Regions from separate parts of the Methylobacterium sp. CCH5-D2 genome, predicted to be linked through region 2. Evidence: riboswitches for the same ligand, from Rfam matches in the RefSeq annotation. Region 2 holds a riboswitch; the other holds the start of a gene.
What was found. Region 2 has a riboswitch for cobalamin ahead of AX737_RS19090 (CbtB domain-containing protein). Riboswitches for the same ligand answer to the same signal wherever they lie in the genome.
Positions count from the first base shown of each region.

Region 1 (7,049 bases), on a different contig from region 2:
GGGGCTGGCGCGAAGGCCGGCACGGCGTCGTAGGCGTCGAAGTCGAGCCGCGCCGGGCAGCCGGCGCAGACCGGGACCGGATCGAGCGCCTGGGCGAGGATGCGCGGCTCGAAGAAGGCGCGCAGGTCGCGGCGATACGCGGTGCTCGCCGCCAGGAAGGCGGCGTGCCGGGCGGCGTCCGTGCCCGCGGCTTTCTCCAGCGCCAGCGCCAGCGCGCTCGCGGGCGAGAGCAGGGCGAGGCGCCCGCTCCAGGCCGCCAGGGCGCGGGCATGCGCGCCGAGGGCCGCCCGGGTCTGCCCGAGCGCCGCGTCGTAGAAGGCGTCGCGGGCGAGCCGCTTGATCTCGGGCTTCTCGGATGGGCCCGGCCGAGCGGCGGCCTCGGGGGCGCGTGCGGCGAGCCACGCACTCGCGACCCGCGTGCCGGTCTCGCCCGCGTAGAACGCCGCCTGCGCCTGCCGGCTCGTGTCGATCGCCGCGATGCGGGAGGGGCGCGGCGCGAGCAGGTCCACCGCGAGGCCGAGCGCGGTGGGCAGGGCGACGGTGAGGCCGGCCCAGGCGAGGACGAGGATCGCGAGCGCCGCGACCGCCCCGCGCCAGAGGCTTGCGGCGAGCGCGCAGGCCGCGACCCAGAACAGGGTGTAGGCGGCGAGACATGCGGCGATGAGCGCCAGCACGCCGCCCCAGCCCGCGAGCGGGCCGGCCCAGCCGGCCGCGAGCAGCGCCAGCCCTGTCCCCCCGAGCACGCCCGCGAGCGCGACGAGCCCCACGGCCCCGAACTTCGCGGCGGCGACCCGGCGCGGGCCGACCGGCTGGGCCGCGATCAGCCTCAGGATCCCGGTATCCTGTTCCGCGGCCAGCCGCGTGCCCGCGAGCGCGATCACGGCGAGCGGCACGAGGTAGACCAGCACGAAGGCGAGGTCGAAGGCGCCGAGCCGGAGCCGGGCGGCGCTGCCGAGCTCGTAGGCGGTATCGTCGAAGACCGTGCTGAAGCCGAAGCTGATCCGCATCAAGGCGGGCTGCACGTCGGACTGGCCGGCGGCGAGGTGCGCGAGCGGCGTCGGCGGCTTCACCGCGTGGGCGGCCAGGAAGTAGGTCATGTAGCCGAAGGCGTCGGTGGGGTCCTGCCAGTAGTTCACGGTGATCGGGCTCGGCCGGGCGTAGCGCGCGTGCGCCGCGCGGGCCTCGCGCACGGTGCGCGCGCCGTCGTCTTCCGCCTGCGCGATTGCGGCGCGCACCGTCTCGACGCGCTCGGCGCCCGTGCGGGCGGCGAGGCAGAGGGCCGCGAGGAGGGCCGCCAGGATCGCCCAGGTCAGGCGTTCGCGCAGGACGAGGCGCAGCTCGGCGGCGACGAGGCGGGAGAAGCGGGCGGCGCTCAGGGCTTCAGCCTCCGGACGAGCGGCACGGCGAGCGCCGCGAGCGCCCCGAGCCACAGGGCGAGGATCAGGGCCGGCACGCGCGCGTCGGCGAGCGCGCGGGCGAGGGGCAGCGGCGCGTGCGCGAAGGGCGGGATCTCCTGCCAGAGTTCCGGCCCGGCCACGAGCACCCGGCCGCCGCCCTGCGGGTGGTCGCGGATCTCGGCGTTCATCCGCTCCGAGATGGTGCGGCGGTAGCGCTCCGCCGCCCAGACGAAGTGGGCGTGCGCGGCGAAGTCGGTGCCGGCCAGCGTCTGCGACAGGGCCTGCAGGGCGACGCGCGGGGAGATGAGGCCCGCGTAGGCCGCCGCCCGCTCCTGGGCGGCGAGGCTGTCGAAGAAGGCGCCGAGCTCGCGGTCGTAGACCGCGAAGTTGTGGCTCTCGTTCTCGGACATCATCAGGCCGCGCAGGTCGACCGGCAGCTCGTCCGGATCGCTCGCGCCGTAGCGGGCCAGCACCTCGCGGACGCGTGTGTCGTTCGCCTCCGCCGTGCGATGCGCCCGGAAGCCGGCATCGATCCGGGCGCGCACCGCGCGGTAGGGGAGGGCGGGCCGCACCAGCTCGACGCCCGCGCCCGCGAGCCGCGGGGCGGCGACGCAGAGCAGCACCCAGGCGGCGAGCGAGACGGAGAGCGCGCCGCGCGCCGTGCGGGCGACCAGCGAGGCCAGCATGGCGACGAGCAGGAAGGCGCCCGCATAGGCGAGCTGGGCCGCGACCCAGGCGATGAGGCGCGGCCAGACCTGCCAGCCCTCCGAGCCGAGGCTCAGGGCCGCGAGCGCCCCGAGCCCGAGCAGCGGCGGCCCGACCACGAGCGCCAGCGCCACGAGGAGGGCGGCGAGGCGCCCGGCGAAGAGCCGGCCCGGCGGCACGCCGTTGCCGAGCGCGAGGCGGAGCGTGCCGCGCTCCCGGTCGGCCGCGAAGGCCGAGAAGCCCATGAGGATCGCGGCGAGCGGCACCACCAGCTGCACGATGTCGGCGACGCTGCCGAGGCCGGCGCGGGCAAGAGGGCCCGCATCCTGCACGGCGCGGTAGACGGCGTCGTTGAACAGGTGCGCCTCCACCCGCACCATCCGGCCCGTATAGGGCTCGGTGCCGGGGTCGAGCACCGCGAGCGGCGCGGAGGGGCGGAACACCCAGAGGCCGTAATGGTCGGCGGAATGCGGGTTCTTGGCGTCCTGCCCGAGCCAGCGGTCGCGCTCCGCGGCGGTGATGCGCGCGACCTCCGCGCCGTAGGCGGCGGCCTCCCGCCACGCGGCGAGCCCGGCGACGGCGAGGAGCAGGACGAGCACGGCGCCGATCCAGCGCAGGCGCACGTCGCGCAAGGTCAGGGCGAGTTCGGCCGCGACCCGCCTCACGCCGCGCTCCCCGCGAGCCGCTCGATGTAGAGCCGCTCCAGCGCGACGTGGTCGAGGCTCCTCGGGTCGATCTCCTCGACGATGCGGCCGGCGCCGAGCACGCCGACCCGGTCGGCCATCTCGCGCACCCGGTAGAGGTCGTGCGTCGCCATCAGCACGGCGCTGCCGCGCGCGGCCGCCGCCCGCACCGTGCCGGAGAACTCGGCCGCGGCGCCCGGATCGAGGCCCGAGGTCGGCTCGTCGAGGAGCAGCAGCCCGGCCCGGCGGGCGAGCGCGATCGCGATGCCGACCTTCTGGCGCATGCCCTTCGAGTAGGCGCCGGCCGGCCGGTCGTGGGCGTCCGCGCCGAGGCCGGCCTCGGCCAGCAGCGCGCGGCCTTCCGTCTTCGGGAGGTCGAGCCCGGCGAGCGTCGCGATGTAGCGCAGGTTCTCCAGCCCCGAGAGCGTGGGATAGAGCGCGACCTGCTCGGGGATGTAGGCGACGTGCGCCCGTGCGCCCACCGGGTCGGCCCCCGCATCGACGCCCCGCACCCGCACCGTGCCCGCATCCGCCCGCAGGAAGCCGAGGATCAGGTTGATCGTCGTGGTCTTGCCGGCCCCGTTCGGCCCGAGGAGCGCGAAGACCTCGCCCGGGCGCAGGCTGAGATCGAGGCCCGCGAGCGCGGTGCGCGGGCCGAAGCGCTTGACGACGCCCTGCAGCGCCAGGACGGTCCGATCGACGGGCATCTCCTCCGCCATCAGAACCGCACCGTCATCGTGCCGGTGAAGCGGCGCGGCGCGCCCGGATAGACCCGGAAGGCATTGAGCGAGCTTTCGTAATACTCGGTGTCGAACACGTTCTCGACGTTGAGCGCGAAGCGGAAATTCTCGTAGCGCCAGTAGGCGAGCGCGTCGACCGCGATGTAGGCCGGCAGCTTGAAGCCGTTGGCGGCGTCGCCCGCCCGCTCGCCGACGCCGCGCACGCCGCCGCCGATGCCGAACCCCTTCCAGAGGCCGGCCTGCACCTCGTGCACGGCGAGCAGGCTGCCGGAGTGGCGCGGCACGTTGATGAGCGGCGCACCCACGGGGAGCACGTTGTCCTCGGTCACGACCGCGTCGGCGAAGACGTAGCCAGCCAGGATCTTGATCTCCGGGGTGATCTGGCCGGCGGCGGTCAGCTCGAAGCCCTGGCTGCGCACCGCGCCGGCCGCCAGCGAGAAGCCGCTGTTGGCGGGGTCCGCCGTCAGCACGTTCCGGCGCTCGACCCGGAAGGCCGCCGCGGTGAGCCCGAGCGCGCCGCCGAACAGGTCGAGCTTGGCGCCGACCTCGTAGCCGAGCCCGGTCTCGGGCGCGAAGGGCCCGGAGCGCGCCACCGCCGCGGCGTCCGGGCCGATATTCGGCCGGAAGCTCGTGCCGACATTGGTGTAGAGCGCCAGTTCCGGAATCGGCTGGTAGACGAGGCCCGCCCGCGGCGAGGCCGCCGCCCGCGACTGCTCGGTGAGCGAGCGCGGGATGCGCTCCAGGAAGGATTGCTCGAAGAAGTCGAAGCGCACGCCGAGGAGCGCCTTCCACTCGGGGCTCAAGCTCAGCTGGTCCTGGGCGTAGAGGGCGGTGTTCGTCACCCGCTCCAGGTTGTTGCGCGGGATGGTGAGCGGCGGCAGCGGCTGGCCGTAGCCGGGGTTGTAGATGTCGATGCTGTAGGGGCTCGTGCGAAAGTTCGAGCGGAGATACAGCACGCGGCTGTCCGTGCTCTCGCGCTCGAAGCCGAGGAGCAGGGTGTGGCCGATGCCGGCCGTGTCGAAGCGCCCGACGAGTTCGGCCTGGCCGATCGCCACGTCCCAGCGGTAGTCGCGCACGTTGCGGTCGCGCGCCACCGTGCGGTTGTCGGCGGCGATGCTCCTGATCTCGGCGGATTCGCCCTCCAGCGACCCGGTGTTGAAATGGGTGGCGAGCCGCATCTGCCAGTCGGCGTCGAAGCGGTGATCGATGCGGATCTGCATCGTGTCGTTCGACTGGTAGGTGCTCTGGCCGGGCTCCCCGAGGAAGCGCGAGATCGGCAGCAGGCCGAGCTGGCGGTTGATCGCGATGACGCCGCGGTCGAACACGATGCGGTTGCGCAGGAACTCGGTCTCGACGGTCACGCGGGTGTCGGGCGTGACCTGCCAGCTGATGACGGGCGCGACGAGGAGCCGGTCGCCGTCCACGAAATCGCGAAAGCTCCCCTGGCGCCCGCCCGCGAGGTTGAAGCGGTAGAGCAGCGTGCCGTCCTCGTTCAGCGCGCCGCCCGCATCGACCGTGCCGCGGAACTGCTCGAACGAGCCCCAGAGCCCGCCCATCTCGACGAAGCGCTCGGTCGTCGGCTGCTTGGTGATGATGTTGACGAGGCCGCCGGGGTCGCTGCGTCCGAACAGGCCGCCGCCGGGGCCCTTCAGCACCTCGATGCGCTCGACGTTCTGGGTGTCGGGCGGCGGCGGGGTGCCGCGGTTGATCGGGAACCCGTTCTTGTAGAGTTCGGAGGTGGTGACGCCGCGGATCGCGTAGCTGAACACCGAGAGGCCGCCGAAATTGTTCTGCTGCGCCACGCCCGGCGTGTAGCTGAGCACCCGGTCGACCCGGGTGGCGGCCAGATCCGTGATCACCTCGCGCGGCGCCACGGTGACGATCTGGGGCACTTCGCGCTGGGGCGTGTCCGTCCGCGTCGCGCTCACCGCGCGGTCGGCCCGGTAGCCGGGCGTCGGCCCGATCAGGCCGATCGCGCCCCGCGCCGTGGTGGTGCCGGGCGCCGCACCGTTGCCGACGCCCTCGGGCCCGACGCTCTCGACCGACAGCTCTCCCAGCGTCACGCTGTCCTGCGCGCGGGCCTCCGGCAGCGGTGCTCCGGCCGAGAGCGCGGCCGCGAGCGCGAGGCGCGGTGCGCGCCGCCCCCGCGCGGCGGGCGCGGGACGGTTCGCGGCAAGGTCGGCGTTCGGGCTCGGACGGCGGATCACCGGCATGCTCAAGGTTGCCGGTCGGCGGCCGAGCGGATGCCTGCGCGGGCGCGTCCCGAGGGTACGCATCCGCGCACGCGCTCCGCCGGGACACCCCGCCCGGGGGACGTGACAACGCGCAAGGCAGGTCTCCTGGCTCGCGGATCATCGCCCCGGCCTGGCCTTCCCGGTGCGACGCACCAGTGACCATGGGCGGCAGGGGCTCGCCGCGTACAGTTGCGGGGGCAGCTTCGGCATCGCTCCGGGGAGCCGACCGAATTCCCTCTTAGCCCGCGCGCCGGGAGCGCGCGGGAACCTTGGCCGGAAGACCTTCGCCTTGACTGCGGGCGCAGTCAACACGGCGGATGCGATTGCGCAACGTTATAACGTAATTTTTCTGGGGGCGGATCGGATCCGCGCGTCGAGGCGGCGGGCGAACAGGGTTGAGGGCCAGCCCCCCCGCGAGCGGGCGACACGGCGGCCGCCGTCCCGGCCTCCGAGATCGCCCGCGGGCGCGGATTGACCGCGCCGCGCCCTCGCCCTATCCCGCCGGCCGGCGAGGCCACGTCCTCCCCCCGCGCGCGGGGCACAAGTCCGGGACGGCCCGGCCCTTTCAGGAGGGCCGACATGGCCTGGATCTATCTCACCGCCGCCGGCCTGCTCGAGGTCGCCTGGGCCTACGCGATGAAGCAGTCGGCGGGCTTCACGCGCCCCGGGCCGACCGCGATCATGGCCGTGACGATGGCCGGCAGCTTCGGCCTGCTGGCGCTGGCCCTGCGGACGCTGCCGCTGGGCACCGCCTACACGATCTGGACCGGGATCGGCGCCGTCGGCGCCTTCCTCGTCGGCATCACCGTGCTCGGCGAGGAGGTCGGCGCCCTCCGCCTCGCCGCGGCGGCCCTGATCGTCTCCGGGCTCGTCCTGATGAAGCTGTCGAGCGCGCACTGAACCGGGGCCCCCTCTCCGCCGATGACGGCCGGCGCGGGAGGCGGCAGGATGGTGGGCCGGAACCGGGTGGCCGGTTCCGGACATGTCCCCGCGAAGGCGCCCATGACCACACCCGACCCCGAACCGCCCATCCGGCCCCGCTTCCTCGACGCGGGCGAGGCGGCGCTGGTGGTGGAGTTCGGCGCGGCGGTCGATCCCGCGACCAACGACCGGGTGCTGGCCCTCGACGCGGCGCTCGCCGCCGATCCGCCGCCCGGCCTCGCCGAGACGGTGCCGACCTACCGCTCGCTGATGATCCACTACGACCCGCTGACCCTCTCCCGGGCCGCCCTAGTCGCGGCCGTGGAGGGCCGTCTCGCGGAGCGGGCGGCGGAGCGGGCGGCGGCGCGG
Region 1 covers NZ_LSIX01000370.1:1,558-8,606, forward strand. Annotated here, with positions in the region: gene AX737_RS09490 (ABC transporter permease) at 1-1,430, opposite strand, end outside; gene AX737_RS09495 (DUF3526 domain-containing protein) at 1,373-2,767, opposite strand; gene AX737_RS09500 (ABC transporter ATP-binding protein) at 2,764-3,492, opposite strand; gene AX737_RS09505 (TonB-dependent siderophore receptor) at 3,504-5,738, opposite strand; cobalamin riboswitch at 5,837-6,046, opposite strand; gene AX737_RS09510 (multidrug efflux SMR transporter) at 6,339-6,659, shown strand; partial or broken gene AX737_RS09515 (carboxyltransferase domain-containing protein) at 6,762-7,049, shown strand, end outside.
Region 1: another riboswitch for cobalamin. It lies ahead of AX737_RS09505 (TonB-dependent siderophore receptor); the one in region 2 lies ahead of AX737_RS19090 (CbtB domain-containing protein).

Region 2 (6,362 bases):
CCTGCAGGACCGGGCAGTCGGCACCGTCGAGCACGAAACCCGCGTCCTCGCGGGCGGCGAAGGCGGTGGCGGCGATGATCAGGTCGGGCTTGCGCGCGGCGAGCGCCGCCCGGACCGCGGCGACCGCCTCCGGATCCTTGAGGCTGGCGACGGCGACGACGAGCGTGCCGATGCCGCGGGCGGCGAGCGCGGCCGTCAGCGCGGCGGCGGGCGCGAGATCGCCGCCGAGTGCCGCCGACCGGTAGATCAGGACGAGCGCGTGCGGAGCGTCCTCAGCCCGTGCAGGGGCCCCGGCGGCGAGCGCCCGGTCCAGCGGGACCGGGCCGCAGCCGGGGCAGCACGGGAAGCCCCGAGGCAGGGGGCGCGGCGGCGCGTAGGCGAGGTCCAGGCCGGACTCGCAGGCCAGGCGCCGCAGCATCTGGCGCAGGTTGTCCCGCCCGCCCGCGCGGAAATAGGCGTCGAGGAGGGGAGCGAGCTCGGGTGCGGTGGCGTGGGCGTCGAGGCGCGGATCCGGGCGGTCATCGCCCGGCAGCAGAACGAGCCGCACGCCGTTCGCGCGCGCCGCCGCAGCGCAGCGCTCGATGCCGTAGCGCCAGTAATCGAGCCCGCCGAGGCAGCGGATCACCACGATCCGCGCCCGCGCCACCACCGCGTCGACGTAGAGATCGACCGACATCGGGTGGCGCAGCCGCGCCAGCTTGGCGAGGCGCAGGGCGGGCAGGTCGGGCTCCGACGCGGCGGCATCCGCGATCGCCGCGAGATCGGTGTCGGTGAACGAGAGCACGACGATCTCCCCGGGCGCCTGGCCCAGATCCACCGCTGCCTCGCCCTCGTCGAGGGAGACCGTATCGACGCGCACGAGGTGCATCGGGCGCCTCCTCAGCTCTCCGCGCGGTCGCGCGCGGCGGCCCGGTCGCGGCGGCGCCAGCGCATCAGCGCGCGGATCAGGACGATCCCGAGGGCGAGGATCGGGATCCAGGGCACGCTGGCGATCGCGAAGCCGAGCGCGGCCGCCGCGCTGGCGCCGAGCGTCTCGCCGCCGCGTGCCCAGACCCGCCGGATGGGGGCGAGGGCGCCCGCACCGCCGCGCTCCGCCCGCAGCACGAGCGCGACCGTCTCGGTGTCGATCCGTTCCTCCAGCGCGCGGCGCCGCCCTTCCGCCTCCTCGATCTGGGTCTGGGCCTGGGAGAGTTCGCCCGCGATCTTCACCAGATTCTCGACCTGGGTATCGGGCTTCTCGGCGAGAGCGGTCAGGCGGTCTTGATAGGCGCGCAGCTGCGCGAGGCGCCGCTCGACGTCGGCCACGGGCCGGGCGAGGTCCTCGGCCCGGGTCGCCTGCTCACGGACCGTCACGGTGCCCGCCGGCTCGCCCGGAAGGGGCGCCGTCGCGAAGGCGAGGAAGGGCGCGACGGATGCGTGGGGCAGCCGCACCTGGAGCCGGGCCTCCGGCTCCGACCGGGGGCCCGCGCCGCTGCGGATCGAGGATTGCAGCACGACGCAGGCGAGGACCGCCTCGTTCAGGCACCGGTCGCGGACCGCTTCGAAGCGGGGCCCCAGACGGTCCGCCGGAAGGTCGAGGGAGAGGTCGTGGCTGTAGGCGAGCTTCGCCCGGCTGGCCCGATCCGGCGCACCGCCGTCCTGGGACGCTTGTTTCGCGGCCGGCCGCACCTGCGGCGCGGCCGTTGCGGCCTCGTCCTGCCGCCCCTGCTCCTGGCAGGCGGCGAGCAGGCCGCAGGCCGCGACGGCCGCAAGAATCCGACGGCGCGCGCGGGCGCTCACCCGGCGAGCGCGGCCGCGACCGCATCCCGGTCGAAGCCCTTGAGGCCGATCACCACGAGCGTGCCGTCGCGGGGCTCGCCGCTGCGCCAGGGCCGGTCGAAGTGGTGGCTCACGCGCCGGCCGACGCCCTGCACGACGAGGCGCATCGCCTTGCCCTCGACCTCGGCGAAGCCCTTGATGCGCAGCACGCCCGCGGTCTCGGCCGCCCGCTCGACGCGCGCGGCGAGGTCGCCCGGCGTCGTGGCGGGCCGTACGGCGAGAGCCACGGTCTCGAAGTCGTCGTGGTCGTGGTCCTCGCCCTCGCCGTGATGCGAGGGGCGTGCGTCGAGGTCGTCCTCGGCGGCCGCCGCGAGGCCGAGGAGCACGCGCGGGTCGATCGCGCCACGCTCGGTCTCCACCACCTTCACGGCGCGGGGCAGGTGCCCCTCGACCTCGGCCCGCACCCGCGCCCGGGTCTCGGCGGCGATCAGGTCGGACTTGTTGAGCACCACGAGGTCGGCGCAGAGGAGCTGGTCCTCGAACACCTCTTCCAGCGGGTTGTCGTGGTCGACCGACGTGTCTGCGGCGCGCTGGGCGGCCGAGGCCTCGGGGTCGTCCGCGAAGGCGCCGGAGGCGACCGCCGGGCCGTCCACCACCGCCACGACGCCGTCCACGGTGACGCGCGAGCGGATCGCCGGCCACTGGAAGGCCTGGACGAGGGGCTTGGGCAGCGCGAGGCCGGAAGTCTCGATCAGGATGTGCTCCGGGGGCTCCGCCCGGTCGAGGAGCGCGGTCAGCGCCGGCACGAAGTCGTCCGCCACCGTGCAGCAGATGCAGCCGTTCGGCAGCTCGACGATGGAATCCTCGGTGCAGCCCTCGACGCCGCAGGCGGCCAGGAACGACTTGTCGAAGCCGACATCGCCGAACTCGTTGACGAGGATCGCGAGCCGGCGCCCGCCCGCGTTCTCCACCACGTGGCGCACCAGCGTGGTCTTGCCGGCCCCGAGGAAGCCGGTGACGATGGTGCAGGGCACCTTCTGGACGATGGTCATGACGGGGAACCTTCAGCCCGCATCGGCTGCGGGAAACGGGGGGATGCGGGCGACGACGCCCTTGCGGAAGGCCTCCGGCCGCTCGCGCCAGGGCACGATCCCGTCCGGGGTGCCGGCGTAGCGCGCGAGCCCGTCGAGGATGGTGCGGGCGGATGCGACCGGGTCGAGGTCGCCGTACACGTAGGTCCAGCGGTCGGCGCTCGCGACCGCCACCGTGCAGGGCCGCTTGCAGACCGAGAGGCACTCGACCGGCTCGATCCGGAGGGACGCCGCCGGGTGCGCCGCCAGCTCGGCGCGCAGCGCGTCGAGCAGGCGCGCGCCGCCGCGGGGGCCGTCCGGCGCGTCGTCCGGGCTGCGGCAGGTGGTGCAGACGTAGAGCGTCGCCGGGTCAGACACGGATCGGGCGCTCCCGGCCGAAGACCTGCCAGGCCCAGCCGAAGCTGAGCCCGATCACCGCCCAGAACACGAAGCCGACCGCGAGCGAGCGAGCCGCGAACTGCGCCGCGAGGCCCGCGGGCAGCTCGGACTTCGCGGCCGCCACCTCGGGCGCCCCGGCGATGTGGGGCGCCACGATCAGCACGAGGCCGCCGAGGATCGTCACGGCGGCGCGCCGGATCGCGATGAGGTAGAGCCCCATCGCGGTCGCGAGCGCGGTCATCAGCCACCACGCCTGCCGGGTGGCGAGCGGGGCGGCCTCGCTGCCGGGCAGTTCCGGCGGCAGGCCGAGCGCGGGCGCCAAGCCCACGCTGACGAAGCCTGCGACCGCAAAGGCCAGCGCCCGCTCGGGCGTCGGGTCGCGCCCGAGGGCCAGCATCACGGCGCCGAGCAGCAGCGCGTAGCCGACGCCGCCAACGAGCGTCGCGAGGCCCGTGAAGAGGATGCGCGGCAGGCCCTCGCCGGGCTGCCACGCCGGAGCGCCGCCGTGGTCGTGCGACTCGCCGCCATGCGCGAGATGCAGGTGGGCGCGGTGCAGGAGCGCGCCCTCGAAGCGGGCAGGCGCGAGCGGCAGCGCGGCGCTGTGCGCGGTGCCGCTCTCGTAGCGCTCGGCCTCGATGATCAGCGGGGAGGTGAGGGCGACCTGAAGGCCGGTCGCGACCACGGCCGCGAGGAAGCCGGCGGCGAGCGCCGCCGACAGGAGCCGGAGAATCATGAAGCTGGTGGCTTCAGGCGGTCAGTGGCAGGGGAAGTTCTGCGTGTGCCGGAAGTCGTGTGCGGCGTTGTGCAGCGCCTGGGCCGGGGCGAAGCCCGCCATGAAGACGAGGCCGAGGCCGAAGAGGGCGGCGAGCACGACCGCGCCGAGGCGCTCGTTCGTGCGGGTGGCGCCGAGGGTCTGAACCTGCGTGGTCATCGGATGACGATCTCCGGCCGCCCCACCGGCGGCGTTCGAGGAAACACGGGCGGACGGCAGGTCTCCTGGCTCGCGGATCCTCGCGCCTGCCGCCTTCCCGGGACACCCGGTGGCTGGTGGCAGGAACTCGCCGCTCACAGTTGCGGGGGCAGCCGCGGATTCGAGGGTCGCCCCCCTCACCGCATTCCCTTTTCACCCCCGCGAGGGGGCACCGTCCATTCCCGCTCATAGCCTGTCGCGGGCGGGCGCACAACGCGTCCGCATCCGACTTCGAAGCAGGAGTTCGACCGACGGGCGCTTTGACGCCCCGGCTCTCCGCGGGCAAAGGAGCCGAATGGTTCAGGCCTCTCCCCGGACGACCCTGGTGCTCGGCGGCGCGCGCTCGGGCAAGAGCGCCTACGCGGAGGCGCTGGTCGAGGCGCACCCCGCGCCCTGGCTCTACCTCGCCACCGCCCAGGCGTGGGACGACGAGATGCGCGAGCGGATCGCGCTCCACCGGGCGCGGCGCTCGGGCGACTGGATCACCCGCGACGTGCCGATGGATCTGCCCGAGGCCGTCGCCGCCGCGAGGGGCCCGGTGCTGGTCGATTGCCTGACGCTCTGGCTCACCAACCTGATCCTCGCCGACGCCGACGTCGAGGCGGCGGGTTCCGCCCTCATCGCCGCCTGCGCGGGGGCGCGAGGCCCGGTCGTGCTCGTCGGCAACGAGGTCGGGCTCGGCATCGTGCCGGACAACGCGCTCGCCCGCCGCTTCCGCGACGCCGCCGGCCGCCTGCACCAGCGCCTCGCGGGCCGAGCCGAGCGCGTCGTCTTCATGGTGGCGGGCCTCCCCATGATCGTGAAACCCGGAGCCCAGCCATGACCGACGCGACGGAAGCCGACCGCCACCGCGAGAAGATGGCCAAGCGCAAGGCGGTGCAGGACGCCGAGGTCGCGCAGAAGACCGTCGAGAAGGGCCTGCTCATCGTCCATACCGGCCCCGGCAAGGGCAAGACGACGGCGGCGCTCGGGCTGATGGTCCGGGCGCTCGGGCGCGGCTGGCGGGTGGCCTGCGTGCAATTCATCAAGGGCGGCTGGGACACGGGCGAGCGCCACGCCTTCGCGGCCTTCGGCGACAGGGTCTCCTGGCACACGCTCGGCGAGGGCTTCACCTGGGAGACGCAGGACAAGGCCCGCGACATCGCCGCCTGCCGCCACGCCTGGGAGCGGGCCGAGGCTCTGATGGCCGACCCCACGGTCCGCCTGCTCGTCCTCGACGAGCTCAACATCGCGCTCCGCTACGACTATCTCGATCTTGCGGCGGTGGTGGGAACGCTCCAGGCTCGGCGGCCGGACCTGCACGTCGTGGTCACGGGCCGCAACGCCAAGCCGATGCTGATCGAGGCCGCCGACCTCGTCACCGAGATGGGTAGCGTCAAGCACCATTTCGCAGCGGGCGTGAAGGCGCAGGAGGGGATCGAGTTCTGATGGTGGCGCGCGCATGACCCGGGCCCTGATGATCCAGGGCACCGGCTCGGACGTCGGCAAGTCGCTGATCGTGGCCGGGCTGGCGCGCGCCTTCTCGCGGCAGGGCCTCAGGGTGCGGCCGTTCAAGCCGCAGAACATGTCGAACAACGCCGCCGTCACCGCGGACGGGGGCGAGATCGGCCGCGCCCAGGCGCTGCAGGCGCGGGCGGCCGGGGTGAGCCCCAGCGTCCACATGAACCCGGTCCTGCTGAAGCCCCAGAGCGATGTCGGCGCCCAGGTCGTGGTTCAGGGTCGCATGATCGCGACCGCGAAGGCGCGCGACTACCAGGCCTGGAAGCCGCGCCTGATGCGGGCGGTGCTCGACAGCTTCGCCCGGCTGCGCTCGGAGGCCGACCTCGTGCTGGTCGAGGGCGCGGGCTCGGCGTCCGAGGTGAACCTGCGGGCCGGCGACATCGCCAACATGGGCTTCGCGCGCGCCACCGACACACCGGTGATCCTGGTCGGCGACATCGACCGGGGCGGGGTGATCGCGAGCCTCGTCGGCACGAAGGCGGTGATCGAGCCGGGCGACGCCGCGATGATCCGGGGTTTTCTGGTCAACCGCTTCCGGGGCGACCCAACCCTGTTCGCCGAGGGCATGCGCCTCATCGCCGAGCACACCGGCTGGGAGGCGCTGGGGCTCGTGCCGCACCTGCCCGCCGCCGCCCGGCTCCCGGCCGAGGACGTGCTGGGCCTCG
Region 2 covers NZ_LSIX01000724.1:116-6,477, reverse strand. Annotated here, with positions in the region: partial or broken gene AX737_RS19115 (cobaltochelatase subunit CobN) at 1-868, opposite strand, end outside; gene AX737_RS19110 (DUF4349 domain-containing protein) at 880-1,779, opposite strand; gene cobW (cobalamin biosynthesis protein CobW) at 1,776-2,810, opposite strand; gene AX737_RS19100 (DUF1636 domain-containing protein) at 2,823-3,206, opposite strand; gene AX737_RS19095 (CbtA family protein) at 3,199-3,960, opposite strand; gene AX737_RS19090 (CbtB domain-containing protein) at 3,982-4,158, opposite strand; cobalamin riboswitch at 4,196-4,389, opposite strand; gene cobU (bifunctional adenosylcobinamide kinase/adenosylcobinamide-phosphate guanylyltransferase) at 4,493-5,020, shown strand; gene cobO (cob(I)yrinic acid a,c-diamide adenosyltransferase) at 5,017-5,625, shown strand; partial or broken gene AX737_RS19075 (cobyric acid synthase) at 5,639-6,362, shown strand, end outside.